3 regions of the Paenibacillus naphthalenovorans genome follow, and region 2 is predicted to be linked to each of the others. Evidence: riboswitches for the same ligand, from Rfam matches in the RefSeq annotation. Region 2 holds a riboswitch; each other region holds the start of a gene.
What was found. A riboswitch is a leader RNA that binds a small molecule or an ion and turns the genes downstream of it on or off. The one in region 2 is predicted to bind cyclic di-AMP.
Positions count from the first base shown of each region.

Region 1: linked by a shared signal. The riboswitch ahead of IJ22_RS15010 (TrkH family potassium uptake protein) and the one ahead of IJ22_RS21765 (C40 family peptidase) in region 2 are both predicted to bind cyclic di-AMP.
Region 3: linked by a shared signal. The riboswitch ahead of IJ22_RS24790 (stalk domain-containing protein) and the one ahead of IJ22_RS21765 (C40 family peptidase) in region 2 are both predicted to bind cyclic di-AMP.

Region 1 is NZ_CP013652.1:3,057,474-3,067,574, forward strand. It holds gene IJ22_RS14995 (LysR family transcriptional regulator) at 1-16, shown strand, start outside; gene IJ22_RS15000 (TrkH family potassium uptake protein) at 53-1,384, opposite strand; gene IJ22_RS15005 (potassium channel family protein) at 1,458-2,120, opposite strand; gene IJ22_RS15010 (TrkH family potassium uptake protein) at 2,134-3,486, opposite strand; cyclic di-AMP (ydaO/yuaA leader) riboswitch at 3,551-3,689, opposite strand; gene IJ22_RS15015 (CPBP family intramembrane glutamic endopeptidase) at 3,918-5,600, shown strand; gene uvrC (excinuclease ABC subunit UvrC) at 5,512-7,503, opposite strand; gene trxA (thioredoxin) at 7,592-7,909, opposite strand; gene IJ22_RS26085 (YqzM family protein) at 8,093-8,239, shown strand; gene dnaI (primosomal protein DnaI) at 8,338-9,291, opposite strand; gene IJ22_RS15035 (replication initiation and membrane attachment family protein) at 9,338-10,101, opposite strand, start outside.
Region 2 is NZ_CP013652.1:4,433,474-4,443,574, forward strand. It holds gene IJ22_RS21725 (metallophosphoesterase family protein) at 1-446, shown strand, start outside; gene IJ22_RS21730 (DEAD/DEAH box helicase) at 506-3,394, opposite strand; gene IJ22_RS21735 (hypothetical protein) at 3,391-4,989, opposite strand; gene IJ22_RS21740 (hypothetical protein) at 5,164-5,457, shown strand; gene IJ22_RS21745 (4a-hydroxytetrahydrobiopterin dehydratase) at 5,469-5,771, shown strand; gene IJ22_RS21750 (GNAT family N-acetyltransferase) at 5,790-6,326, opposite strand; gene IJ22_RS21755 (sulfurtransferase) at 6,356-7,192, shown strand; gene IJ22_RS21760 (hypothetical protein) at 7,325-8,128, opposite strand; gene IJ22_RS21765 (C40 family peptidase) at 8,393-8,866, opposite strand; cyclic di-AMP (ydaO/yuaA leader) riboswitch at 8,871-9,012, opposite strand; gene IJ22_RS21775 (hypothetical protein) at 9,192-10,004, opposite strand; gene IJ22_RS21780 (M1 family metallopeptidase) at 10,019-10,101, opposite strand, start outside.
Region 3 is NZ_CP013652.1:5,038,844-5,048,944, reverse strand. It holds gene purB (adenylosuccinate lyase) at 1-872, opposite strand, end outside; gene purK (5-(carboxyamino)imidazole ribonucleotide synthase) at 891-2,093, opposite strand; gene purE (5-(carboxyamino)imidazole ribonucleotide mutase) at 2,090-2,575, opposite strand; purine riboswitch at 2,728-2,829, opposite strand; gene IJ22_RS24795 (DUF6483 family protein) at 2,946-3,662, opposite strand; cyclic di-AMP (ydaO/yuaA leader) riboswitch at 3,809-3,960, shown strand; gene IJ22_RS24790 (stalk domain-containing protein) at 3,966-4,814, shown strand; gene IJ22_RS24785 (polysaccharide deacetylase family protein) at 4,959-5,648, shown strand; gene IJ22_RS24780 (hypothetical protein) at 5,743-6,213, shown strand; gene IJ22_RS24775 (AAA family ATPase) at 6,349-7,113, shown strand; gene IJ22_RS24770 (hypothetical protein) at 7,202-7,399, opposite strand; rRNA gene rrf (5S ribosomal RNA) at 7,743-7,859, opposite strand; rRNA gene IJ22_RS24760 (23S ribosomal RNA) at 7,933-10,101, opposite strand, start outside.

The DNA of each region.
Region 1 (10,101 bases), 1.4 Mb from region 2:
GACGGTGGGCGTTTAGCCTTTTGGGGTTCACTTGCCCCTTGAGCCAAGCGCCTCAGCCGATGGTGATTTTACCTTCAGGGTAACGGTACAGCTCCTTATCCGTTTTCTTTCCAAGCGCGTAGGCCAAAGTCATCGGTCCAAGCCGCCCGGTGAACATCGTCAGAGCGATAACGACTTTACCGAATTCGGTGAGCTGGGGGGTTAGGCCCATGCTTAATCCCACGGTGCCGAAAGCGGAGGTCACTTCGAACAGGATAACCAAAAAGGCGTGATCCTCCGTCGTAGAGAGCAGCATCGTTATGAAAACGACCATAAAGATCGCGAACATGGTCAGTGTGATCGCTTTGAGAATCCGGTCCTTTCCGAGCCGGTAGCGAAACATGACAATGTCTTCCTTTCCCCGAACCATCGCAACCAGCGCCCCGACCAGGATGGCGAAGGTCGTCGTTTTGATTCCGCCGCCCGCCGAACCTGGAGAAGCGCCGATAAACATAAGAATAATGAGAAAAAATTGCGAAGCTTGTCTCATCTGGGAGACGTCCACCGTGGTAACCCCTGCGGAACGGGGGGTCACGGAATGCAGCAGCGAAGCCAGCAGTTTACCGGAACCGTTTAATGCTCCGAACGTTTTGTGATTCGTAAATTCAAAGATCAGCAGAATCACAAAGCCGATAACGGTGAGTGCCCCTGTAGTGCTCAGTACGACTTTTGAGTGAAGCGAGAGCTTTCGGGTTTTATGATATTCCAGCAGATCCGCAATGACAATAAAGCCGATTCCGCCAAGCACGATCAGAATGATCGCCACCAAATTGACAATCCAATCGTAAGCCAGATGAGACATGCTGCCGAATGGCTTATGGATCGCGCCGAATAAATCGAAACCTGCATTATTAAAGAATGAAATGGCATGGAAAATGCCGTAATAAATCGCCTGGCCGGGTTCCATCTCGAACGACCAACGGACCGAAAAAATCACCGCCGCTGCAAACTCAATCGTTAAAGAATATAAAAGAACCTTGCGTATTAACCGGACGATCCCTTCCATGCTGCCCTGATTCATTGCCGTCTGCAGCACCAGACGTTCTTTGAGCGAAATCTTCCGCTTGAACACAAGAGCGATCAAAGCGGCCATCGTCATGAAGCCGAGTCCGCCAATCTGAATCAGCAGGATAAGGACAAGCTGCCCGAACGCGGAAAAATACGTGCCTGTATCCACCAGCACGAGTCCCGTTACGCATGTCGCTGAAGTAGCTGTAAATAAAGCGTCCAGGAAGGGCATGGACTCCCCGCTGACCGTTGCAATCGGCAGTGAAAGCAAGACTGCGCCAATCATAATAATCAAAGTGAAGCCATATACCAAAATTTGCGGCGGTGACAGCCTCATAATCAATCCAGGTTTCAAGCCTTGGCACGTCCTTTCCGTCTCCCGGGAGCATCAAATCTGCTCCGTCCGCCTGCTAGCGGATGACTTCATTCTCGAATGTTTCGATCTGTTCGTTTGTTCCAATCACGACCATAACGTCGCGCTCTTCGAAAGTATCTTCCGCTGTAGGCGCAATGATGACACCGTTCTTTCTATTGATCGCCACGACACTGCATCCGTAACGCGCCCTGGGATCAAGCTCCTTCAGCGTCCGTCCGGCAAGCCTTTTGGGTACGGCCAGCTCCGCAATGGTGTAGTCATTGGACAGTTCAATATAATCAAGCAAATTGGGAGAAACGAGTTGATGCGCTACGCGTATCCCCATATCCCGTTCGGGATAAATGACCCGGTCAACCCCGATTTTGTTCAGCACTTTGCCGTGAAGCTCGGACAGCGCTTTGGCTACGACCGTTTTGACCCCAATGTCCTTTAATAGAATCGCAGTAAGAATGCTCGCTTGAATATCGTTGCCGATCGCCACCACCACGCAATCGAAATTCCGGATGCCCAGCGATCGGATCACCTCTTCTTCCGTCGAGTCCGCTACCACCACGTGCGTCAGCTTGTCGCTCATCTCCTCCACCGCTTCTTCGTCCACATCGATGCCAAGCACCTCATAGCCCAGTTTCAGAAGCTCCTCGGCAAGACTTGAACCGAATCGTCCTAATCCAATGACTGCGTATTGAGTGTTTTTCATCCATTCGTTTCCCCTAACCAATCGTAATTTTGCCTTCCGGATATCTGTACAATTCCTTCTCCGCCTTCGGACCCAGTGCATAAGCCAATGTCAGCGGACCCAGACGTCCGGTAAACATAGTAAACGCGATAAGGATCTTGCCGAGATCCGACAAATCCGGTGTTAACCCCATCGACAAGCCAACCGTGCCAAAGGCCGATGTCACTTCAAACAAAATCATCAGGAACGCATGATCCTCCGTTGTAGAAAGAATCATCGTGATCGTGACGACCAGCGCCAAAGCGACCATCGTAATCGTAACGGCCTTCAGAATCCTTTCTTTGCCTAACCGGTGACGGAAGAGTACAATGTCTTCCTTCCCGCGGACCATCGCGATCATCGCGCCAACCAGCGTGGTAAAGGTCGTCGTTTTGATCCCTCCGCCTGTAGAGCCGGGAGAAGCACCGATGAACATCAGAATGATGATAAAAAACTGCGTCGCCTGCCTAAGCCCGGCAATATCAAGCGTATTGGCTCCAGCTGTCCGCGGTGTAACGGATTGAAACAGTGAGGCGAGTATTTTGCCGGACCAGTCGAGCGGTCCAAGCGTTCTGGAATTCGTAAATTCGAAGATAAATATAATCAACGCCCCGATTCCGATCAAAAAACCGGTAGCGCTTAGCACCACTTTGGTATGAAGCGTCAGCTTTTGGTTCCTTCTATAATCCATGAGGTCCGACAGAACGACGAAACCGATTCCACCCAAAATGATGAGTCCCATCGAAACCGCGTTGATCACCGGATCAGCTGCATAAGCCGTCAAGCTGCTGAATTTTCCCGTTACCGGCCCGAAAATATCGAAACCGGCATTGTTGAAGAAGGAGACGGCATGAAAAATACCATAATAAGCCGCTTTGCCGGGACCCAAATCAACCGACCATCGAACAGCGAAAATAACGGCAGCCGTAAACTCAATCGTGAGCGAATAAATCATCACCTTACGGATTAACCGCACAATGCCTTCAAGACTGTTCTGGTTCAGTGCTTCTTGCAAAATAAGCTTTTCTTTAAGTGAGATGCGCTTTTTCAGGGCAAATGCGAATAAGGTAGCCATGGTCATAAACCCGAGCCCGCCGACCTGGATCAATAGCATGATAACCATCTGGCCGAACAGGGTAAAATAAGTGCCCGTATCCACAACGACAAGTCCGGTTACACAGGCTGCCGATGTCGCCGTGAATAAAGCATCCAGGAAACGCATCGGTACACCGCTGGCCGAGGCCGCGGGAAGCGACAACAGCATGGAGCCGATCAAGATCATAACAGCAAAACCGATGACCAAAATTTGCGGAGGCGTGAGCTCGACTTTCCTGGCAATGGTTTTCATGAATGCACCCCTATTTGACGTTTCAGGCAACAAAAAAGACACTGGAAACCCAATGTCAATTTAAGGTTCCTGTAATTCAAGCCTACGAGGTTAGCTGTCGGATTCGGATGTACAGGCACCCTATCAGCGGATTGTATCCGCTGAATTCACCCCTAAACTCATGGTTCCCCCGTTTTCCTTTAGAAATTCGGCTCGCTATTCAATTGATATGAATTATAATCCTCTTTTCATTGAAGTACAAAGCCTTGTTTCACCTGAATGCACCGGATTTCGCAAAATTACGACATATGTAAGCGTTTTTATAGGTGTGGCGCTTCGCTTTGCTGAATATTGCCTCACGTAGCTCTTGTTATCATTGGATTTGCTTATGGAATGTATGCTACCTTAAAAGAATAGACTGTTATTATCCCATATCTGCTAAGGAGCATTTCATGCCGAAACGACGATTCGAACCTCCACTGCTGCTTCTGGCCGTCCTTGGCCTGATGCTGTACCTGGGCGTTACGTTTGCCTCCGCCTATTTGGACAAGACTCGCCTCCCTAAAGACGATGCCGAAGACCTTCCCGTCGTTACAAAGCAGCAAGCGGCGAATGCTGCGATGAGCTTTGTCCGCAACCGCTTTGCGATAGGACCAGGCGCACAAGCCCATACCTTGTACCAATCTTACCCGGTAAGAAACGGCTATTTGCTAAAGGAGCAGCTGTACGATCAATACAAGAAAAAATATGAAGGACGATTTCCCCTCGAATATTTTGAGGTGGAGATTAACGACATCGAAAAGGGCGCAACGTACTATGTGGCGGTGAATTATAAAACCTTGGCCATATTCGGATTCTCGATGAGCCGGACCGCAACCGCCAGAAGCGAATCCGTAAGCTCTCCGGATGCCGGCCTCCTGAAGACGGCGAATACCGCCATTCGGGAGATGGGCTATGACCCCGCGGAATTTGCATTGACGGGCGAATCCGGGCGGGCCGGGAACGGAAGTCTCATCTTCCGTAGCAAGACGGAGCGAATAGGCGAAGCCCCGCTGGAGCTTCACCTGAAAGTGTCCGGCAGCCGGGTCACTGCGTTTGTGCCGGTATTTACGGTTCCGGATGCGTTCATGGCCTGGCAGGAAGCGCAGGATCGCCGTTCCGCTTTAATGACGCGGATCAGTATCGGAATCTCGCTTGTGATGACACTCGCGGCGCTGATCCTAGTTGTGCGGCGGCGGCGTGACATCCGCTATGCGCGCGGTGCGCTGCTCACGTTTTTCTTCGTGGCGATTTATATCGTCAACAATTTTAATATGATCCCTGCGTTCCGAACGATGCACGGAAGCGGACCTTCCTGGCCAGTAGCCCTGTTTTACTTATGGTTCACCAATATTGTTGTCGGACTGATGGCCCTTTCGACGTATTTGGCCTTGAGTGCGGGGCGGCGGCTCTGGCTCGACCGCGGATGGAATCCCTGGCCGGTTTGGCGGGACTCTGTATTCGGAGGCGAGGTATGGAAAGCGGCGGTACGAGGTTATTTCATTTGCTTGTTCATTTTGGGCCTGCAGCAAACCATGTTTTTTATCGGTACCGAAGTGTTCGGCGTATGGACGGTCAGCGACCCGGCCGACTCCGTATACAACATGACCTATCCCGGTCTATTTCCGTTGATGGCCTGGGTGGCCTCCATCTCCGAAGAGGCGGTGTACCGGCTGTTGGGCATCGCCCTCATGCTGAAGCTGACACGCAGCCGTTTCCTGGCCGTACTGCTGCCGAGCGTCATTTGGGCGATGAGCCATACCCAATACCCTATTTACCCGGTGTACACCCGATTGGTCGAGGTGACGGTCATCGGATTGATATTCGGTTATGTATTCTTGAAATATGGCTTGCTTACCGCTCTGTTCACCCATGCGTCCATGAACAGCATCCTGATGGGGCTCTCGATCATGTTCGTCGGAGAGCCCGAACAGGTCGCTATCGGCGCGGCTTATTTGGCGGCGCCATTGGCTATCGGCCGGGTGCTGTCTCTGCTGCACGCCGGATTCAATCGACGGCCCCCGTCGTTTCCCCCGCCGAATCCTTCGCCGGATCCGAATCCGCACCCTGGCTCCGGCCGTTTAACGCCGTTATGATTTGCTCCGCCAGCTTTGGACCGATACCAAGAGGCTTAAAGTCTTCAGGCTTGGCCTCTTTTATTTTTTTCAGGGAACCGAAATGCCTCAGCAGCGCTTTCCGCCGTTTCTCCCCAACGCCGGGCACGGCATCCAGCTGGGAAACGACCATCGACTTGGCCCTCGTTTCCCTGTGGAAGGTGATCGCGAATCGGTGCACTTCGTCCTGGATGCGCTGAAGCAAATAAAATTCCTGGCTGTCGCGCGGCAGGGGCACAACCTCGGCCGGATCGCCCATAAGCAGCTGCGCGGTTTTGTGCTTGGCGTCTTTTACCAAACCGCAAACGGGTATAAAGAGTCCGAGCTCGTTCTCAAGCACGTCCACCGCAGCAGCGATATGCCCCTTTCCGCCGTCAATGACAACGAGATCCGGCAGCGGCAGACCTTCCTTCAGCACCCGTTCATAGCGGCGCCTTACTACCTCGCGCATCGTTTCATAGTCGTCCGGTCCCTTTACCGTGCGTATTTTGTACTTGCGGTATTCCTTACGGTCCGGCTTGCCGTCCGTAAATACAACCATCGCCGATACGGGGTCCGAGCCTTGAATGTTGGAGTTATCGAACGCCTCGATGCGCCGTACGACGCCCGTGCCCAAATAGCGGCCTAGGTTCTCCACCGCCTTGACCGTACGCTCCTCATCCCGTTCAATCAAACGGAATTTTTCTTCAAGCGCAACCCGGGCATTCTCGCAAGCCATATCCACCATATTCTTCTTCAGGCCCCGGCGCGGAATATGCACCTTTACCCTCAGCCAGCTTTCAAGCGCCTCCTTGATTTCGACTTTGGCCGCCACTTCATGTTCTTCCGATTCAGCATCGGAGAAGCCGGCCTTATGCTCCGCTTTCCCGGCAGGATCGCCTGCTTCTTCCTGCTTCTGCCCCGCTCCCCACGCCGGCAGGAAGACTTCCTTCGGCAGCGCCGGATTCTCGCTGTAGTACTGCGTCACGAAAGTGAGGAAGTCTTCATCCGCCTCGCCATAATATGGAAAGAGAGAGGCGTGGCGTTCGATCAGCTTGCCTTGGCGCATGTACAGGATTTGCACACACATCCAGCCTTTGTCTACGGCAAACCCGAATATGTCCCGGTCCACGGTATCCGTTGTCGTAATTTTCTGCTTTTCCATCACGGCATCGATTTGCAGAATATGATCACGGAGTTCCTTTGCCCGCTCGAAGTTCAGCTCCTCTGCAGCTTCGTTCATTTTACGAGTCAGCTCCGCCTTGATGGCATGATGTCCGCCGTTTAAGAAACGGCTGATCTCTTGGACCATCTTGTCATACGTATCCTGCTCCACCTCATATTCGCAGGGGGCGATACATTGGCCAAGATGGTAATACAAGCATACCCGGTCCGGAAGCGTCTTGCATTTGCGCAGCGGGTACAACCGGTCCAGCAGCTTCTTCGTCTCCTGTGCCGCAAAGGCGTTCGGGTAGGGTCCGAAATATTTGGCTTTATCCTTCAGTACCCGGCGGGTCACCTCAAGCCGCGGATGCTTTTCATTCGTAATTTTAATATATGGAAACGATTTGTCGTCCTTAAGCAGAACGTTATATCGCGGAAAATACGTTTTAATCAGGTTGGCCTCAAGAATGAGCGCCTCCACATTGCTGGCCGTAACAATGTATTCGAAGTCGACGACCTCATTGACCATCAACTGCGTCTTCACGGTATGACTGCCGGTAAAATAGGATCGCAGCCGGTTGCGCAGCACTTTTGCTTTGCCGACATAAATGACGGTGCCCTCCCGGTTTTTCATCAAATAACAGCCGGGCTGCTCCGGTACGAGCGACAGCTTGTTTTTGATGGCTTCCAGCGTCTTCTTCCGTTCCTGTAGGTGATGGGCTCCCCCTTCGTGCTCGGTCATCTGCGCTCCTCCTTTCCATAACAAAAAGCTCTTTTTCCAGCATAGCAGAAAAAGAGCTTTTTCGTCACCTTACTCGCCTGCTGCCAATTTATTGATAGCGGCTCAGTACGTTTTTCAGGGCATCCTTGGACTGGAAGCCGACAACCTTGTCCACCGGCTGTCCGTCCTTGAACACAATCAGCGTAGGAATACTCATAACGCCAAAACGGGAAGCGGACTCCGGATTGTCATCCACGTTCACCTTGGCGATTTTTACACTGTCGCCGATTTCTTTATCCAGCTCCTCAAGTACAGGAGCGATCATTTTGCAAGGACCGCACCAAGGAGCCCAGAAGTCTACTAGAACCGTACCGGATCCTTCTACTTCATTAGTAAAGGATTGGTCAGTAACATTTACGATTGCCATATTTTATATATTCTCCTTTCGGTTTGGTATGCCAACATGTAAAGTATACCACATCACGGCCCTTTTTCAACCGCGCTAAAGTTTGCATAATTGTCACTTTCACGTTCTTTACAATTCCTTCGAAAGTTGGGTATACTGTCTTTATATATGCACCCCGGCTAATTGCCGAAGGAGGAAAGGGACATGAACGATCCGAAACATCCGGAGCTGCACGTATACGAAGAAGGACGCGACGATTTGATGGATACGGCCATGGGCTTTGGCGTATTCTTTATCGTTCTTATCGGAATCGCGGTAGTGGCTACCGTTGTCTCCGTTTTGGTGAAGTAATTTCTCATTAGACAAGTTAGTTTTCCCAAAGCCAAAAGCCCTTCTCGACGTCTGCATGACGCGAGAAGGGCTTTTTTACCTTTTTTATAAGCGGCCGCTTATTGCAAGCCCCGTTTATTCGTTCCATTCACCATGACCACGTCGACAAAATGCCGGATGCGATCCATGATTCTCTGCCCCTTGTACTCCTCGTCTCCATCCTTACTGGTGAAGCTGAAATGCTTCTCCAAAGAGGTTAAATCCAGATTAGAGGTAAAGAACGTCGGCTTGCGGTTCATCCGGTAATTGAGAATCGCTCCCATCACATGGTCGCGCAGCCACGGATTCAGGTTCTCCGCGCCGATGTCGTCAAATACCAGCAGATCCGTTTCCTTGAGCACATCAATCGTTTCCTTCAGCTTCAGCGGTTCCTGGAACATCGACTTCAAATCCTCGGCAAAATCCGGCATGTACACAATGGCTCCCGTATATCCGTCTTTGGCCAGCTCATAAAGCAGGTAACACATTAAGAAGGTTTTTCCTGTTCCGAACGCCCCTGCCAGGTAAAGCCCCTTCGGTTGCAGCCCGTTTTCCCGCACCTGGAAAATATAATCCATCACCTGCCCGACAGCTTCTTCACGATCGGGGTCCTTGCCCAAAATCTCCAATGACGAATAACCTTCCGACAGCGCCCGCTCATCTACATAGAAGCTGCGAATGCGGCTGCGTACCGCCTCTTGCGTTGACCTTGCGATAAACTTTTTGCAGGCCACCTTCTGATCGTGGATGCGGATCCGATCTTCCGCCGCCTCCACCGTCAGTATCGAGTAATGACCTTCAAAATCGTTCGGACAGCGGTCCAGGCCCGGACAATTGGAACAGTTGTTATATTCCGTCACATATTGGTGCAGCTTATTTAAATTCAGCTTCATCGTCTGAAGATCAAGCTCCGGATATTTTTGTCTCAGCTTCACGATGAGCGGGTCCTTTGCCACCTGCTGTAACTTTTCATCCGCCTGTTTTAACAACTGTCGTCCCTGCATGCCGCGCAGCAACTCTCCTAACGATTCCACCGGCTTCACCTCCCCATGGTTTCCGATTCATTGACCGGACTAAAGCCTACCGCTGTCCGTCCAGCTGCTGAGCTTTTCTGCGGAGCGTCTCACGTTCAGCTTCCGTTAACCGTTTGACGTTAGGCGCATCCTTGACGATCGGGATAACCGGCTTCTGGCGCCCTCCTGCCCGGCTTCCCCTTGCCGCTGCAGCGCCCCTGCCTCTTGGGCTTTGCGCATCGCGAGACGCTTTCTTGTCCGTATATTTCATCTGCTCGCGTATGTATTGCACCGCTTGTTCGAACGAGTTCACCTGTTTCCCCAGCATATCCGTCACGCTGAATTCAATGGATGCCCTTGACCAGGATCGTTTATTTACATAGATATAATGAATGAGCACATTGATGACTTCTTCACGCAAGCCGTAATTCAAATCGACCTTTGCCAGCGTATCGAGCAAACCGTCCGGTACCGAACCCTTCGAAAAAATTTTCTCCAGCAGGAACGTATAGGGCTCATTACGCAAAATGTAATTATACTGATGCTGGTTGCATTCGCCTTGAAAAATATCGGGCACGTCCAGATAATATTCCATTTCGACGATGTTGTCCCCCGATTCCGGGCCTTCGCTGCCGCGGTTCAATTCACCCTGCCTGTCGGTCAATTTGGCCAGCAAACGGGTACGGTCGTCGCTTCGTTTCTTATCCGCCCGGAAGATCTGATTCGCTTTATGCTGAAGCAGTTCCAGCACCACCCGGCCCTCTTCATCAAACACGCCATCCTCATCCAGTAAGCGGCAGACGTCCGTCAGGTGTAAATTATACTTTTTGG
Region 2 (10,101 bases):
AAGAAGATGCTTTTCTATCCGCCGGCCAGTTGCAATGGTTAGAAGCGAAATTAAAGGAAGCCGCCTCCGTCAGGAAACCGATATTCGTCTTCCTGCATCAACCCCTTCCGGATACCGTGTCCGGGAGCGGACGGGAAGGGAGCGGAAGAGGCGTAGTTCAGCATCGGAAGCTCAAGGCGCTGTTGTCTTCCTATCCTCAGGTGCTTCTGTTTTCGGGACATTCCCACCGGGAACTGGCGCAGCCGCGTACCGTCGTGCGCGATCACTTTGTGATGGCGAACAGCTCCTCTGTCCGCGATCCGTCGCACGAAGCCGGACCCTACGCGCCTGAAGCGGGAAAGAGCGAAGGGCTCATCGTTGAAGTGTATCCGGATCGCGTATGTATCCGGGGCCGTGATTTCGGCCATCGGAGCTGGGTGCCGGAGGCGGTCTACACGGTTCAATGAAGTTGGGCTTGATGCAGCAACAGAAGGGCGGAAGGACCGGCTGTCCGGTCCTCCCGGGTTTACTTTTCGACCCACTCACTGCGCAGCGAGAACAGATCCTTGAGATCCTCCGTCGATAACTCGGTGATCCACTGCTCCCCGCTGCCAACGATTTGCTGGCTGAGCTCCATCTTTTTATCGATCATCTCGTCAATGCGCTCCTCCAGCGTGCCCAGCGTGACGAATTTGTGCACCTGCACATGGCGGGTCTGGCCGATCCGGAAAGCCCGGTCGGTCGCTTGATTCTCTACCGCGGGGTTCCACCAACGGTCAAAGTGAAACACGTGGTTGGCGGCCGTGAGGTTGAGCCCTGTGCCTCCGGCTTTCAGCGAGAGCAGGAAAATGCCTGAATCCGGGGAGTCCGGCTCCGCTTCATTTTGGAATACCTCGATCATCCGGTCACGCTCCGCTTTGGAACTCCCGCCGTGCAGGAACGGGACCTTGCCGCCGAATTCTTCTTCGAACACCCGCTGCAGCAGCAGACCGCTCTCTACAAACTGGGTGAAGATAAGACATTTGTCCCCTTCCTGCCGCAGCTCCTGAACCATCTCCAGCAGCCTTTCGACTTTGTTGGAACGTCCGCGCCATGGCGACCGGGCCGACTCTTTGGCGAGCAATGCGGGATGGTTGCAGATTTGCTTCAGCTTGGTCAGGGCTGTTAAAATCATGCCCCGGCGTTGCATCGGCGAAAGCGTATCGATGCGCTCGAACATGTCGCGAATGTAGTTTTCATAAAGCGTAGCTTGTTCCGTAGTTAGAGAGACATAGGTTTTATACTCGTATTTTTCCGGCAAATCAAGCTGAATCGAAGGATCCTTCTTCACCCGCCGCAAAAGGAACGGGCGGATGAGCCGCTGTACCTTAGCGATGAGCTCTTGATCCTGGGTCCGTTCGATGGCTCCGACATACCGCTGTGTAAAATCACGCAGCGTTCCAAGGTAACCGGGGTTCAAAAAATCAAAAATCGACCACAGCTCGGTCAGCCGGTTCTCGATGGGTGTACCGGTCAGAGCGATCCGGTGCTGTCCCGTCAGCTTGCGTATGGATGATGCCTGTTTCGTGTAGGCGTTCTTGATGTTCTGCGCCTCGTCCAGACATATGGATTCCCAATGCAAGGAGGAGAGCTCCGCTTCATCCAAGTGTGCCAGCGTATAAGTCGTCAGCACAAGATCGCTGCCGCGGCAGCTTTCGGCGAAACGTTCTCCCTTGGCGCGTCCCGGACCATAGTGCAGATGAACCCGCAGGTCGGGAGCGAAGCGCTGCAGCTCCTTCTGCCAGTTGCCTAGCACCGAGGTGGGGCAAATCAGCAGGGAGGGTGAAGGATCCGTCGTTCCCTCGCTCAGCCGTTTCTCCCGCAGAAGGAGCAGGTAGGTGATCATTTGAATCGTTTTGCCCAGCCCCATATCGTCGGCCAGGCATCCGCCCAGGCCGCATTCCCTCAAGAACATAAGCCACGAAATACCCTCGACCTGATAAGGCCTTAAGGTGCCGCGGAAGCTGTCGGGCGGCTCGGTGAGCGGCGGCCGCTTGGCATGATTCAGAAGATCGACCAGCTCCTGAAGCTGATCGTTGAGCTCGACCTCCATCTTCAAAGAGCGGTGGAATTGCTTGTCTTCCTCGCCGTCGCTCGTACCCAGCAGGTGCAGCTCCAGCACATCCCGAAAGGAAAGGCCCTGCTTCTTCTGCACCTGATGCATTACGCTTTGCAGCTGTGCGAGATGAACGGGATCGAGCTGTACCCACTGGCCGCGGATTTGCACCAGCCTGCGGTTTTGTTCCAGCAGCTCGCGAAATTCTTCTTCCGTCAGCTCGATGTCGCCCAGGGCGATTTTCCAGTCGAACTGCATAAGCTGATTGAGGCCGAACATCGGCTGGGGGCCGGTCCCCACCGACGACTTGATTTTCGCCTTGAGGCGGGGACGCCACTTGCGGATGCGCTCCCACCACGCCGGCAGGAATACGGAGTAGCCTGCCTCCACCAGACGAATGCTGCCATTCACTAGCAGTTCCCAGGCCTCGTCCGGCGTGAGCAGGCTGCGTATGCCTTCCTCGCCTTCGGCGAGAAAGGGGACCATGCGCCGCCACTTGGCGGCATCGCGAACGGCACGTCCGAGGTGTCTGCGCCAAGCCTCGGGCACACCGGCGGCCGCTTCCCCGTCCGTCTCCGCGGTGGCCCAAGCTTTGAGAACCGAAGGGTCCGCCTCGTACTGCACGTTTTGGTCCCCCCGGTCCTGCAGCACGACGCGCAGCGGCCAGGCGCCGCCGGCAGTTGCAGGCTCCTCAAGCTTCAGGCATGTTCGAAAAGGCGTGCCGTCAGACTGCCAGCCAATGGAGATGAGCCAATCCTCCTCGTCCATCCACAAATCGGCGGCCGATTTGCTGCGGGAGAGCAGAGGAAATGAGCGCTCCAGCCGCTCAAGATTTTGACGCATGACCCCGTCTGCTTCGATCCAGGCGGGAATGAGCTGATCCATCCAAAGCTCCGCTGCGGGAGAGGCAGCCAGAGCGGCCGCTTCTTCATCCAGCAACAGCTTCCAGCCGAGCGTCCCGGCTTTCCACTTGGCAAAATCGGGCATAAAGCGGCCTTGCGTCAGCGCCTCTTTGACGGCCGGCGCCAGCCGCATCAGCTCATCCAGCTCGCGGCTGTAGTTCAGCCGCTGATGCATAACGGTGCTTGGAGCGGCCCAATAGTCCAGCGCCTCCAGCGTCGGAAGCAGCACACCTTCCAGATTCATCCATTCGATGACCTCAATGAACGTGCCGTAGAAGGAAGGAGCATGCCAGGCAAACAACCAGTCCCGCAGGTCGTAAGCGTCGCAGATGCCGCCGTTGTGACGGGTACCCCACAGGAAGAATCCGCCCTGAGGCGCCCATCGCACATTTACGCTGATGCTTCCCGTATCGATCATGGTATCCATTTTCCTTTCCTCAACTCTTCTTGTAATGCGCGAAGGCGAGAGTATTTTACGGCCAGCCGGTAGATGTAATCCTCCCAATCGTTCAGACGGTCCAGCTTTTTATATAGATTGTTCAGCTTTTTGAGCAATTTGGTTGCGGACTTGTAAGCGGTGCGGTTCTTCCCGGCAATGCACCGTTCCACCGCTTGGTGATACAGCGGCAGTACCAGTGCCGGGTTCTGCTTCTCTACGGATTGCAGATCGACGGAGTACAGGTCATTCGGGGAAACGCGGTTGGCCAACTGCAAATCGATCCAGGCTTTATACCGCCGGCCCTTCAGCAGATATGCCGAATAGAAGTTGTACGTGCGCGGCAGCAGCGCTACCATGACGGACACCCATTCCGCATCGTCGGATTGCCGCCCTACGGCTTCCATCCAATACTGGCAAAACTGCCGTAATTCCTCCTGCTGGGCGCGCTGTACCACCGGCAGCAGCCATCGCAGCCATGCCAGCATGCGTTCCCATGCCTGCTCTTTATGGCAGTGGTGCAAATAAAAGAAGAAATCCCGCGCCTCACGTTTGCTGAGCTGCTCCATCTGCCGCCTGGCGGCTTCGTCATCCCCCGCGATGACGGCAAAATGCGCGTCCGCCATCAGCAGCGCATCCTTACGCTTTGGCATCAGGTCCTTTGCTTGCAGCATATGCTGCAGTCGAGTCTGTTCCTCCGCGATCCATGAAGAGAGGTTTGCCATCCGCCACCAAACGCTGCGGTACACGGTGGGCCACGAAACAGGGGACTCCTTCCCGGACAGAGCGGACTCCGAAATCAGATGCAGCGTTTCTTTCCACTCCGCGGAATAGCTTTGCGTCAAGGCTTCCACATCCAGCGTCGGCGTAAGGCGGAGCAGCTCTTCCTGACACTTTCGTCCGATCGTTCTGCACCCGGTTTCAATATAGTAAGAAAGATACGATGCTTTCGTCTCTTGGTAAAACTGCTCGATCTTCCGCATGATGAACAGCAGCAAATGCAGATCATAGAGCTCCTTAAGGGGAGATTTCCAACCCTCGCCGTAGGGGGCAAGCTTTTCTTTGGCCGCGTTGTGGAACAGCTCGATCGAATGCTGCTGAGACAGCGAGAAGCCGTAAAACTGCTGGTCAAAAAAACGCTGCCATTGCACGGGGCTTTGTTCTTCTGTGGGTGGCTCAAGCCGATCCTGCTGACGTTTATCCGCCGTACGGCCGCCTGACCGGATCTGCTGCTGTCGGCTGCGAATCATAATGGCCTGCTTCAGCTGTTGAAGGAGAAGCTCGGGCCGCGCGTAAGAAGCATACAGAGTAAAGACGACCGCAGCAATATGCTCGCAGTTCCTTACGGTTGAACAACTGCATTCGCTTTTGCTGAAATGGTCGATGTCGATGATGACCTCGCAATTTGGCTCGAGCACCAAGGCATGCACTTCCACGCCGTGCTTCAGCTCGAGTCCGGCCACACGGCCTTTGTGGAAATATTCCCATCCCCGCTCGAGCCGGTCCAGTTCATAATCGCTCTGCAGATGCCTTGTCAGCTCGTGTATTCGATTTTTAGGGATCTGCAGCTTGAGCATGTTTCGCCCTCCGCCTGTTTTGTCTATCCTTATAGTGTATCAGATTTTGCATATGAATGCGTAGAAAATTGGTCGAGACCCGAGTTTTTGTTGGTCCGTCACTGGTTGCGGGCACAAGGGATTTGTGAGTACAATGAGGCAAAAGCGAATTTACCGCTGGAAGGACAGGTGGCCATGGGCATTAAATTCGGAAGGGAATACAACGACATCATCAATGATTTTACCGATGCACTGCGGGGAGTGGAAGGCTGCTGCGAATTTCTGGAGATGCCGGCGGACGATTGGGACGCCATGAGCGAGGAGGAACAGAAGGAATGCATGAAGACGTTGGCGGATGATCTGTTCTATGGACTGGGAGTAGAGGCGCAAATGAGCATAGGCGATTGTATGGTCACGCATGACCCCAAACGGCACTTGATCCGCATTGACCAAGGAGAAACGCTTACGACGGTCATCTATTTGGTATAGGAGGGATGGGCATGCACAGGAGATTAACGGAAGAGGAAGTGCAAGTCGGCCTGAACCGGACGGAAGGCTGGGCGTTGGAAGAGAACGGGAAATGGATCGCAAGGAAGTACCGCTTCGCGTCTTTCATGGACGGCATCGGGTTCGTGGATGAAGTGGCCCGGATTGCCGAGGAACTGAACCATCATCCGATGATTTCCATCGATTATCGGCTGGTGACGCTTCGCCTCACCTCGTGGAACGCCGGGGGACTGACGGAGCTTGACTTTACCAGCGCCCGGAGGTACGACGAAGCTTATGCGGGTTTTCGGAAATGAATCTGTTCTCATGCATCCTTATGCGGACCATACCATGCAGTGGAACTCTTCCATGCCGGTAGGGGTCATCCGTTGGTAGGTGTCCGTAATGATAAAACCGGCGCGGGTATACACACGGATCGCTCTTTCATTCCAAGTCATCACTTCAAGGTCGATTTGATTTTGTGGAGCCAACCGTTGGGCTTCCTGTACAATCGCTCTTACAAAATGAATTCCGTTGCCGCAGCCGCATAAATCGGGACGCATGCCCAGACCCAACCGGGTAACGCCCACCATAGGAAAAAACTGCACAAATCCGCTCAGCTCACCGCTTGCGTCCAGAACGGCACGGTACTGGTTCACTCGAATTTCAGCATCGGCGAATTCCTCTTGATCGGAAAGCATAAGCTCCCATGGCCGGAAATGGTAGGTATGGTATGGCGGAGGATAAACCCAGCTGCAGATGTCGCGGCAGTGCGCCTCCGTGAGCGGGGCAATATAAAAAATCCGGGGCTCGTTGGGTATCACTTTCTTTTCAGCTTCTCCCTTCGGGTGTATACTGTTAATATACAGCATATCACCCCATTAAAGGAAGTGATTGGATCTTGAAGCATGTAGTCAGTCAAGAATGGTTGTTTGAGCACGGCATCCAGGACCATATCGTGATCGCGGACTGCCGCTTTATATTAGGCCAGCCTGAGGCCGGAAAACAAAGCTATGATATCGATCATATTTGCGGAGCGTTTTATTTTGATCTCGAACGTGATTTGTCCGGTCCAAAAGAGAAGCACGGAGGGCGCCATCCGCTTCCCGATCCCGGGAAGCTTGCCGCCAAGCTTGGCCGGGCGGGTATCCACGAGCATTCCGTCGTTGTCGCTTACGACGATCAAGGCGGTGCGATGGCCTCGCGGTTTTGGTGGTTGTTGAAATATCTTGGTCATGACGAAGTCTATATTTTGGATAAGGGCTACTCGGCATGGAAGGAAGCAGGGTATCCCGTAACGGAGGAGCTGCCTGTGGAGCAGCAGGCCGTATTCACGCCGAAGGTACGCAGCGAGATGCTGGTGAATGTGGAGCAGGTGAAGAACCGGTTGAAGCGTCCAGGTACGGTGCTCGTGGATTCTCGCGAAGAGAAACGTTACCTTGGCCTCGAGGAAACGATCGATCCGGTGGCCGGACATATTCCGGGAGCGAAGCAGTATTTCTGGAAAGAAGGATTGCAAGCTTCAGGGGGATGGAAGGATGCTTCGGAGCAAAAGGCCAGGTTCGCAGACTTGCGCAACGCCGATGAGCTTATCGTCTATTGCGGCTCCGGTGTGACGGCGTGTCCGAACGTGCTGGCGCTTAGCGAGGCCGGATTCGACAATGTCAAGCTGTACGCAGGCAGCTGGAGCGATTGGATCAGCTATAAGGACAATCCGGTGGCGACAGGAAAAGAGTAGGAAATGGGGATTCCGTGTCAGACACGGTTGGAGGACTACGATCATTTGCCGTTGGCATGCTGATCCGGTCCTCCTTGTTTTTTCATCCGGGGCTGTGTATGATACACCGGCACTCTTATCTTATATTTCCGATCAAAGCGTCCCTGTCAAAAGCTTTCGCCTTTTCTCTTCACGGTCCTTATCGCTGAGTTTGGGACATGTAAAGCAGTAATTCCCGCATGCTTTTTCCGTTTTGTAGTATAGGCAGCACGCGGCTTTCACCCGGAGTAAACGATCCGGATCAGCAGGAGACTCGACCATTTTAAAATTAAGATCCAGCAGATTGGTTTTTTTCTCGAAAATCCGGGGTCCGATGCGGTGTACCAGAACGGCAAAATCGTCCTTAATCCGGCTTCTCGTCTCTTCATCCTCCGCTTCCCCGATCATCACGTCAATCGTATAATACAGCCGGGTGACCAATTGGGCCCACAGCTGAGCCGTTGGAATGCCGGCGGCTTCGGAGACGGAGGCGATGAGAGGCTTCACCTGCCCGATATACCAATGATGAAAAATCGCACTCAGCCATTCTTCTCTGTTATCGGCAGGGCAGGGCGTGCCGACGCAGGAATCCGCTCTGAAAGCCAGCGCAGGACCATCGGAGTGATGGCGGAGCTGCAGCTCCAATTGATCCAGATGCAGGTTCAAGGCCGCTTGATGGCAAGAAACGGTATACTGCAGAGCAGAACAGACTTGAGTAACCCAAGCGATGAAAAACATGCCGCCTACGTCGATATGCGATCCCTTCAAAGCTTCCGTATAGATGCGAATAAACCGGGACATCTCCTCCAGTCTCAACAGGCTGCCCAGACGGAATCGGTGTTCTGCTCCGGCGATTCCGGTTTCGGATAGTCCAAACCGCTGTTCAAGCACTTGGTTGACCGGTTCCTGAAGAGTCATGATCCGGCGCTCCTTTCTGGCACATCAGGCGAATGATTTGGGGGACAGTCCCCGATCCCAATGAGAATTATAATCATTATCATTAGGGAAATCAATAGAAATCACAGCATTCGGAACAGATCGGATGCAGGAGGCTTCCGCATGGTTTCTGCAAAATAGAAAGCCCTGCAGGCTTGTCCGTCCGTTTCGTCCGTTTTTGCGAACGATCGGATCGGGCCAAACACTGAGGGCTTCCGAAGCTGCATTGCGAATCCGTTGACCAAATCAATTGGCGTCGGTCATGAGTTGTTTGTACTGCTCGTCCGACAAAATACGCCGGGCTGTCACATAACGATTGGCGTAGTAAGATTCGCTCATTTCAGTAATCGTAACGCCTTTGTTCGTAGCCGAGTGGTAGAACTTGCCGCCTCCCACATATACGCCGACATGAGAAATGCCTTTACCGTCGGTGTTGTAGAACACGAGGTCGCCGGGACGGAGCTGATCTGCGGCTACCCATTGGCCGGCTTGGGCTTGGCCTTTGGAGGAATGGGGAAGTTCTATACCGAACTTGTCGAACACCCAAGAAGTATAGCCGGAGCAATCAAAGCCGTTTGTCGTATTGCCTGCCCATTTGTAAGGCGAGCCTAAACCCGCGTTTACCGCTGCGCTTAGTGGGGTTTCAGCAAATGCGCTGCCCACGGAAACACTGCAAAACATAGCTAACGAAAGTGCAAAACCTACAAGCTTCTTTTTCAAAAAAAGTTTCCCCTTCCGGTGCCTACGAGGTTAGCTGAAGGGTTCGGTTGAAGGTTCCCTATGATCACTGACGTTGTTTGTCGAGATCAATTCACCCGGTTATGGATCCCCCGTTTTCCTAAACAGAAATTCGGCAAAATTTTCTTTTTTTTGATTTCGGATAAACATATTCGAGGAAAACTGCACTTTTCCTTCTTTTGTAACAAAATTGACACATTTAAGCGGTTTAAATTGAAAATTTTGTTTAATTGAATCGGGGATATAACAACACAAAGACACCGGTCCATGGCGGACCGGTGCTTCTGCGGTCTTATTAGGATATCAGCTACGCTTTCTCCGTCCAAAGCGCATATTGTGTGCTGATGGCCCATACTTTAATAAACATTTGAACCAGCCGATAGGCTTGTAATCCGATCAGGGCCAGAAAGCCGGCCCAGAAAAACGAGGCCGCCATCACCGCGGCGGACACGGCCAAAGCGATTCCTGCTACGGATAAAGAAATCAGCATAATGGCGGGCAGATGGCGAATCACAAACAGCAGGGTGTAAATGGCCGACCTGCCATCGGTTTTTCCGATCTGAAGGAACAAAAAGACGAGCTGGAGCACAAACCAATAGGCGATGTAGCCGGCCAGCGCCGGCGCCAGCGCTTTCCCGAAGGAAATATATGAAGTCTGATGCCCGTACAGCTCTATTGTATAAGGAACCAGCCAGTAGAGCGGAGAGAGCAGCAGCGCCAGTTGGATGAAGTAGAGGCCGAAGAAGGGAAGAGACAGCTTTCGAATCCCCTCCACGAACCGGTAGCCTGCGTTCATGTCCCGATGTTGAAGCGAGTAATATACCCCCGCATTAAGCAGCGGATGCACCAGCATTCTTAATCCCAGGAGGCAGATGCCCCACCACAGAAACGGCTCCAGCAGGTCCGTCTTCATGATCTGAAAATGACCTTCGATCCAGAACAGCTGCGAAGCTGTGACGGGCAGGTCGCTCCCCGGATAACGATGGAGAAGGGGGAGGACGACGGATTGAATCAGCTTATACAGCGCGACGCCCCAGATGAGATTGTATATAAAGAGGGTAAAGACGGCAAAAGGCTGCTGCCAGGCCAAGGTCCAGCCTGCTTTGATCCGGTTCCACATATTCCTCGCTCACCTCACCATGCGACCCAGCCAAACAAGGTCTCCAAAATTTTCACAACACTTACGTTCCATCGCACCGACAGCTTCTTATCGACTT
Region 3 (10,101 bases), 610 kb from region 2:
GCGGACACCATATGACCGCGGATCACACGCGCCAAACCGGAGATGCTTTCGCAGCCGATCGGATTGCGTTTGTGCGGCATAGCCGACGAGCCCTTCTGTCCCTTGGCGAACGGCTCCTCCACCTCGCGGAACTCGCTCTTTTGCAGCGCGCGGATTTCCGTCGCAAATTTGTCCAGCGAAGTCGCGATCAAAGCGAGCGTAGCCATATACTCCGCGTGGCGGTCGCGCTGCAGCGTCTGCGTCGAGATCAGCGCGGGCTTCGTGCCGAGCTTGCCGCAGACGTATTCCTCTACGAACGGGTCGATGTTGGCGTATGTGCCTACGGCGCCGGAGATTTTACCGTACTGTACGCCGTCGGCAGCAAAGCGGAACCGCTCCAGATTGCGTTTCATTTCCTCATACCAGAGCGCCATTTTCAAGCCGAAGGTCGTAGGCTCGGCATGTACGCCATGCGTCCGTCCCATCATCGGCGTATGTTTATAAGCGATGGCTTTGTCACGAACAATATCGATGAAGTTTATGATGTCCCGTTCCAGAATTTCGTTGGCTTGCTTGAGCAAATAACCGAGAGCCGTATCCACCACGTCCGTCGAGGTCAGACCGTAATGCACCCATTTGCGTTCAGGTCCCAACGTTTCGGATACCGCACGGGTGAACGCAATGACGTCGTGGCGGGTTTCCTGTTCAATTTCGTAGATGCGCTCAATATCAAAGCTTGCCTTTTTGCGCAGCTCGACAACATCTTCCTTCGGAATGACGCCCAACTCGGACCAGGCTTCACAAGAAAGCAGCTCCACTTCCAGCCAAGCCTTGAATTTGTTTTCTTCCGTCCAAATAGCGCCCATTTCGGGTCTTGTATAGCGATTGATCATTGGTTCCCCATCCTTCGTTTAATTCTTTTCTATAGATTCCCAAATATGTGAAGCCTCTATCCAATGAAATGCCGCTTCCACCGTTTCGGACAGCAGATTGACGTGTCCCATTTTCCTTCCTGTTTTGGCTTCATGCTTGCCGTACAAGTGGAGCTTCGCCGTCACGCCGGGCACAACCCGCTCCGATTCCGGATTCACGATCCAATCCAGCAACGGCTGTACGTGCTCGCCCAATACGTTAACCATCACTACAGAAGAGAGCAGCGCCGTATCGCCCAGCGGAAGGTTGCATATCGCCCGGATATGCTGCTCGAATTGCGATGTCCGGCACGCTTCCATCGTATAATGACCGGAGTTATGCGGACGCGGCGCAAGCTCGTTGACGTACAGCTCTCCATCGGCCGTCAGAAACATCTCTACTGCAATCAGACCGATCACATCGAGCTCTTCGGCAATTTGCCGCGCCATCGCTTCCGCCTTCTTCAACACGGCTTCCGGCGCACGAGCCGGAACAATGGACAGATGCAAAATATTGTTCACATGCACGTTCTCGGCCGGCGGAAACACCTTGACTTCCCCCCGCGGGCTTCTGGCCGCAATCACGGATATTTCTTTCTCAAACCGGATAAACTGCTCAAGTACCAGCTCCGTTTTGGCCTTGCTCAAAGCGTCATAAGCCTCCTGCACTTCTTCCAGCGAACGGATGATCCATTGGCCCTTGCCGTCATAGCCGCCCGTTGCCGTTTTGAGCACGCAGGGGGTTCCAAACCGCCGTACCGCTTCACGCAGCTCCTCTTCATTTTTGATCTCCGCATAAGGTGCTACCTTGACTCCGGCAGCTTCAATCGCCCGTTTCTCGCGCAGCCGATGCTGCGTGGTGTAAAGCAATCGGCTGCCCTGCGGCACATACGATTCGGCCATCAACAGGGAAGTCACTCCCGCATCCACGTTCTCGAATTCATACGTAATGACATCCGACTGTTCCGCTAACTGCCTTGCCGCCGCCGCATCGTAATATTCTGCAACGATCTGGCGATCGGCCACCTGTCCGCAGGGCGCATCCGGCATCGGATCCAACGTAACAAAGCGGTAGCCCATCGCGCGTCCGGCCAAAGCCAGCATCCGGCCAAGCTGCCCGCCTCCAAGGATGCCTATGGTTGCCCCCGGTGCATGCACCCGATCAGGATTGTACGCCTTGCTTGCCATATTCTCTTGCGTCATTCCAGCACGCTCTTTTCCACTACCGTCTTTGCGATGCGCTCGCGCCGTTGCGTTATTTTCCGCTGCAGCTCCGGATCGAATGCCCCAAGCATCTGCGCTGCGAGAAGACCGGCATTCGTCGCCCCGGCATGTCCGATGGCCACCGTAGCGACGGGAACGCCGCCTGGCATCTGTACGATGGACAGCAGAGAATCCAGACCGTTCAACGTGGACGTTTTGACCGGAACGCCGATCACAGGCAGCACTGTCTTGGAGGCTACCATACCCGGCAGATGCGCGGCTCCGCCCGCGCCCGCAATAATCACCTTCAGCCCCCGCTCTTGTGCCGACGCTGCATATTCGAACATCAGGTCAGGCGTTCTGTGTGCTGAAACGACTTTTTTTTCATAGGGCACACCCAGTTCCTCCAGCACGCCGCATGCATGCTTCATCGTCTCCCAGTCCGATTGACTGCCCATAATGACTCCTACAAGAACTGACATCCGTAAACCTCCATGTCGTTTATCATCTGGCTGATATAAAAACAAAAACGTCCTTTTGATAGACGCTGGACCGCTAATGCACAGTCTATCGGCAGGACGACAAGAAATATCCACAAGCGAAAGCTAAGGCCATTGCACCGCAGTGCAGACCTTCTATACTATCGCTCACTCGTAGTCCAAAAATTTAAGGTTTTCGGGTAGAAACTTTCGGGCCTTATTCCCGATGATATACGAGAGATTATTCGACTTTTTCCGAATGATTATCCATTCGCTGATACGTTTTCAGTTTAACAGGCTTTAACACTGGATGTCAACTACAAAAGACGAACATTAACTAAAAAGACATAAATAATAGTTCGCATTTCGTACCCTATTCATTCAGATTTTTCCTGATAGTGGCATGTTTTATTTTTATATTCTTCAGTTCCTCGAGGCCGTCTTCGACTTCTGTCTTGGATAAATTGCCTGCAGCCAGCCGCTCTTCTTCGACAGAACGCCAGCGTTCGTACATGCGTATCCCTTCATCCAGCACCGTTATCCACTCCTCACGGAGATGTTCATCCTCGTTTAGCTCGTCCAATAAATGAAATAAAACATCCTCGCTTTTGGCATATTGTCCGCAATCCTCATAATAAAAAACAAGCTTATGCATGGTATCCGTCGGCATAGACGCACGGTTCGCGAGAGCCAGCGCCGCATCGATCCGCTCTTTGAACATCCCGCCCAATTCATCCCGGGGATCCATCTCCCTGGCGGTGAGCAGCAAGTCCAGCGCCTTTAAGCCGTCCTTAATTGCAGCAGCCGCGTGACCGCTCTCTTTCTGTGCAGCGCCCCGCGCGTTCAGCATATCTCCTAAAGCCAGCACTTTTCCTTGATCGACATGTCCGTCCTTGGAAAGCAGTGCGAGCAAATCCTTGGTAGATAAAGCGTGAATCAGCCTGGAATTCAGCCCTAACAATTGACGCATGGCCTGATTCAACAGTTCAAGGGCTTCCTGCAAACTTTGATTTTTCCTTGCGAACATTACTTTATGCAGCACTTCCGTCGTCTGCTCAATCAACCGCATGAGATAATCGCGTCTGTACATGATCTCTTCCCTTCAATTCTGGCCGTGTCGTTCTTTTTATTGTACAGGATTATGCAGCATGAGGAAAACCGGCGCTAGAAGCAATTCCATTATGAGGGAATGATTGGATGATTTTGTGCATTGAACCGGAACATTATCCTATGTTAGGCTTTTAAAAGCCGAATCGTACAGCTTAATTATGTGTACGTACGGGGGACTAAGCACTTGGGGTGAATGCTTGCAGGCTGCACGGCTGCGCTAGGGAACAACCTCTTCCCGAACCCGACAACTAACCTCGGAGGCAAAAACAGGAGGGAACGCATCATGAATTTTCGTTTCAAAAACATGCTCCTGGCATGTGTATTTGCCGTGCCTTCAGTTTTAACGGCATCTATACCCGCACATGCGCAGGAACCTGTACGCCTGGCTGATGACGTCAAGGTACAGGTAAACAAAAAGCTCGTGGCATTTCCGGATGCACAGCCTTTTGTGGATGAGAATCACAAACTTCAGGTCCCCGCGAGAGCGGTTACGGACAAGCTCGGGTACAAGCTTCAGTGGGAACAAGACGGTTCCCGATTCACCATTACAATACAGAGCAGCGACAAAACCGTTTCGCTGTCGACCGGTGACCGGAGCATGACGGTTAATGGAAAGCCGACTCAAATTACGGACCCGGCCAAGTTTGTAGACGGACGCGTGTATGTCCCTTTTCGGCTGATTTCCGATACTTTCGGAATCAAAACCCAATGGGACAAGATCAACCGGATCGCGATTCTCAGCACGGACGGCCAATATCATGCTCCCGCATGGTACCGCCCGGTGAACAAGGTTAGCAAGGTACCGAATTATTCCAAAGTGATCGTAGCCAAGGCTACGGCCTATACTGCTTCTGCCGATGAGAACGGCGGTTATGCGGGACTCGACTATATGGGCAACCCGCTGCGTCTGGGCACCATTGCCGTAGATCCGTCCGTGATCCCGCTCGGCTCTAAAGTGTATGTCGAGGGTTATACGTATGATGGTCTTCCTGCCGGCGGAATGTACGCCACGGCAACCGATACAGGAGGTGCGGTGAAAGGCAACCGCATAGACATTTTCCTGCCTGAGAGCAAAAATAAAGCAAGAATGTTCGGAATTCAACAAGTAAAAGTATATATTCTCGGTTCATGATCTTATTTGATTCTCATCCATAGCACGAAGCGGCCGTCTCTCCATCGAGGCGGCTGCTTTTTTTTGGCTGCCGGACTTGCCGCATACTTTTGTTCTGACGTCCAAAACCTAAGATGGTCATGTCAGAACGGAGGTCGATTCGTTATGCATCGCCGTATGTGTAGGTTCATGATTGCTTTGGTGGTCCTGTTTCTTACCGGCGCCGCACCCTCAAACAGCGAGGTCGTATGGAACGTCGAGACGGATCAGAAGCTGATCGCACTTACGTTTGATGATGGGCCGAATCCGGTGTATACGCCGCAGATTTTGGATTTGCTGAATCAATACGGGGCTAAAGGCACTTTTTTCGTTATTGGCAAACGCGTGCAGATGTACCCTGCCATTGCCATCCGCGAGGTAAACGAGGGACATGAAATCGCCAATCATACGTTCGATCATCATTACTTGAAAAACTTTCCCCCCGAACGTCTCGTAGAAGAAATCCGCCAAACCCAGGAGGTTATATTCGATATCACAGAACAAATGCCGCACGTTTTCCGTCCCCCTGGAGGTTTTTACAATGATGCCTTGCTTCAATCTGTCAAAAAGGATCAACTTACGGTCGTGATGTGGTCTTGGTATCAGGATACGCAGGATTGGAAAAAGCCGGGCGTAGACAAAATTGTCCGCCAGGTTCTGGACAATGCCCACAACGGCGATATTGTGCTGTTCCACGATCTTCAAGGGGACTGCACCCAGACCGTAGAGGCTCTTAAACAAATTTTACCCGAGCTGACGCGGCGGGGTTATCAGTTCGTCACCGTATCAGATTTGATTGCCAAAACACGCAAATAAACCGTTTATCTTCAAAAGATGTGATCATGGTGCGGTCGGGATGTCCTATGATATAATCAATTGGAATTCAATAAGCTATGTTATGAGGGATATCATGCTTTCTTTTGAAGAAAAACGTGCCGTTGTGGAATCGTTCCCGGAGTTGGAACGTAAAAATGTATCCTTGGGCCGGATCAATTATCATTATGAAAAAAGCGCCCATGACAAAAAGATTGTGGTTTATCATCTGCATCCGAACGGTAACGGTTTTGTTTATGCCGGTCTTCTGTATGGTTACGATCAGGATGACAAAGGCTTGGTCAATATTCGTGATTTCTCCAAGGAACAGCTTCATGCGATCATAGAGGCCTCCATCCGCTCTCTCTCCCCGAGAACAACAGAGGAACAGGCCATTATTGGAGATGCAAAAGAAGAAAGATGGATCGGTCCGGATAACCATACGCTTGTGCTGCTGGAAGAAGACGAAATGTGGTATGTGTACTCGGGACTTCATCTGGAGTCCGCTTTTGACACCTATGCTGAGGCGATCGAATATCTGCACGATGAAGGATTTTCACGTATGTAGCTTTATCGCTTAGTTTCAGGACCACGCTTGGTGTTTAAATGAAGGCACCTCACTCTTGGTTGGGATGGGGTGCCTTTGCCTTTGTTTTTTTGTATCATAAACTTGTTCAGGATCATGGGAAAGGAGCGGCGCCGTATGGTTTTCAGAGAGCAACACGCTTACTTGAGGAGTATCGAGCTGTTAAGGGACCGGATTCCCTCATTTACAGCATACCCGTTTAATCTTCCTTCCTTGCGCGAACTCACCTCTTTGCCTTTGCACCCCAAAGTAACCTATATTATAGGCGAGAACGGAATGGGAAAATCCACACTGCTTGAAGCGGCGGCTATCGCATGGGGATTTAATCCGGAGGGCGGCAGTCTCCATTTTACATTTTCTACCCGTTCATCGCATTCCGAGCTGCACCGCTATATCCGTTTGGTACGCGGAGTCCGTAAACCGAAAGACGGCTTCTTTTTCCGCGCCGAAACCTATTACAACCTGGCAACGAACATTGATGAAATGGATCGTGAGCAGTCCTCGGCCCCCCCTATCATACGGTCATATGGCGACAAATCACTGCACGAGCAATCCCATGGAGAATCGTTCTTCGCGGCTTTCCTTCACCGTTTCGGAGGGAATGGCCTTTACATTTTGGATGAGCCCGAGGCGGCCTTGTCTCCTTTTAAGCAGCTGTCCATGCTGGCCCGTATTCACGCTTTAGTGAATCGAAACTCCCAGTTTATTATTTCTACTCATTCTCCCATTTTAATGGGATATCCCGACGCTCTGATGTACAATCTTACGGACAAGGGCATTGAACAGATAACTCTGGAAGAAACCGATCATTATATCATTATGAAACAGTTCCTGCTAAACCGGGAACGGATGCTGAAGGAATTGTTCGCAGATGTGGAATAATCATAAAAGACCAATAGCAAGAGCAGGCATCCTTGTGCTTCCGCCGGATCCCTGCTCTTTCTCTAATGCCTGTGACCGATCCATGAGGTCAGATTGGCTTTCCGTTCTTCTTCACATCAAACTTCCCGCTTCGGTTATCAACGGCTCCCGGCTGATTACCTACAGGAGGATCGATTTGTACGGCCTCATTCGTTGTCCGCGTATGATGCAGGTCGGTTGCTCCCGCGGCATGGGTTCCTAATTCGGCCAGTTCTTCATTTTCGTTGTTATTTTGCACTTTGCTCATGAACTCATTCCTCCTTGAGGTGTGGTTTGTGAATTTACGCTTTCCTTCGACGTAGCTTCCGAGCTTTTTGGAGTATTCGAATCTAGATCCGTCATCTCCATATATCAGCTTTCTTGCTGGATATCATTACAGCTCTAAAGTTGCAAATCTTCAGTTAGTATGCAGTCTGTTTGCCCTGATTCATTCAACCGCTCTTTACCAATAAAGGGAATATCGGAATGTTATGTATGTTAAAATCCAATTTACATCGAGGGAGGCTTCCATGTATAAGCGTAATATTATCCTGAAGTACAAAAAGCCTGCAAGTCATATTAAATGACTTGCAGGCTTTTTGAATACATTTGCTTGGCGACGTTCTACTCTCCCAGGACCCTGCGGTCCAAGTACCATCGACGCTGGAAGGCTTAACGGTCGTGTTCGGTATGGGTACGCGTGGTTCCCTTCCGCCATCATCACCAAACGTATTCATTTCTCAAGGCTTGCGCCCTGAAAACTGGATCGAAACCAAGCTGCTGATCATCTTCATGTGCTTTTTGGATAAGCCCTCGACCGATTAGTATTCGTCAGCTCCACACGTTGCCGTGCTTCCACCCCGAACCTATCTACCTCGTCGTCTACAAGGGGTCTTACTTACTGGGAAATCTCATCTTGAGGGGGGCTTCACGCTTAGATGCTTTCAGCGCTTATCCCTTCCGTACTTGGCTATCCAGCCGTGCCTCTGGCGAGACAACTGGTACACCAGCGGTACGTCCATCCCGGTCCTCTCGTACTAAGGACAGCTCCTCTCAAATTTCCTGCGCCCGCGACAGATAGGGACCGAACTGTCTCACGACGTTCTGAACCCAGCTCGCGTACCGCTTTAATGGGCGAACAGCCCAACCCTTGGGACCTACTTCAGCCCCAGGATGCGATGAGCCGACATCGAGGTGCCAAACCTCCCCGTCGATGTGGACTCTTGGGGGAGATAAGCCTGTTATCCCCAGGGTAGCTTTTATCCGTTGAGCGATGGCCCTTCCATTCGGTACCACCGGATCACTAAGCCCGACTTTCGTCCCTGCTCGACCTGTTTGTCTCGCAGTCAAGCTCCCTTTTGCCTTTGCACTCTGCGAATGATTTCCAACCATTCTGAGGGAACCTTGGGGCGCCTCCGTTACGCTTTAGGAGGCGACCGCCCCAGTCAAACTGCCCACCTGACACTGTCCCCATACCCGCTTAGGGCACCAGGTTAGAACTCCGATACGATCAGGGTGGTATCCCAACGTCGCCTCCACACAAGCTGGCGCTCATGCTTCCCTGGCTCCCACCTATCCTGTACAGATCGTACCAAAGTCCAATATCAAGCTGCAGTAAAGCTCCATGGGGTCTTTCCGTCTTGTCGCGGGTAACCTGCATCTTCACAGGTATTAAAATTTTACCGGATCTCTCGTCGAGACAGCGCCCAAGTCGTTACGCCATTCGTGCGGGTCAGAATTTACCTGACAAGGAATTTCGCTACCTTAGGACCGTTATAGTTACGGCCGCCGTTTACTGGGGCTTCGGTTCACAGCTTCGGTCTTACCCTAACCGCTCCCCTTAACCTTCCAGCACCGGGCAGGCGTCAGCCCGTATACTTCGCCTTGCGGCTTCGCACAGACCTGTGTTTTTGCTAAACAGTCGCTTGGGCCTTTTCACTGCGGCCCCCTCGGGCTATTCACCCTACCGGGGCACCCCTTCTCCCGAAGTTACGGGGTCATTTTGCCGAGTTCCTTAACGAGAGTTCTTCCGCGCGCCTTAGCATCCTCTGCTCGCCTACCTGTGTCGGTTTGCGGTACGGGCACCTTCTCCCTGGCTAGAGGCTTTTCTTGGCAGCCTGAACTCATGACCTTCGGTACTCCAATTTTCCCTCCCCATCACAGCCCAGCCTTTCGATGTGCGGATTTGCCTGCACACCAGCCTCACTGCTTGGACGAGCATCCATCAGCTCGCGTCACTATCCTTCTGCGTCACCCCATCGCTCATAACGGTTCACGGTGGTACAGGAATTTCAACCTGTTGTCCTTCGACTACGCCTTTCGGCCTCGCCTTAGGTCCCGACTTACCCTGAGCGGACGAACCTTCCTCAGGAACCCTTAGGCTTTCGGCGGATCAGATTCTCACTGATCTTTTCGTTACTCATACCGGCATTCTCACTTGTAACCGCTCCAGCTGTCCTCACGATCAACCTTCAACGCTGTTACAACGCTCCCCTACCCCAGATATTTTCATATCTAGCCATAGCTTCGGTGGTGTGTTTAGCCCCGTTACATTTTCGGCGCAGAGTCACTCGACCAGTGAGCTATTACGCACTCTTTGAATGGTGGCTGCTTCTAAGCCAACATCCTGGTTGTCTGCGCAACTCCACATCCTTTCCCACTTAACACACACTTGGGGACCTTAGCTGATGATCTGGGCTGTTTCCCTCTTGACAATGGATCTTAGCACTCACTGTCTGACTCCCGGGTTAACGTCTGTGGCATTCAGAGTTTGACTGGACTTGGTAACCCTTGGCGGGCCCCGCACCCAATCAGTGCTTTACCTCCACGACGCATCTCCCGAGGCTAGCCCTAAAGCTATTTCGGGGAGAACCAGCTATCTCCGAGTTCGATTGGAATTTCTCCGCTACCCCCACCTCATCCCCGAATTTTTCAACATTCGTGGGTTCGGGCCTCCAGTGCGTGTTACCG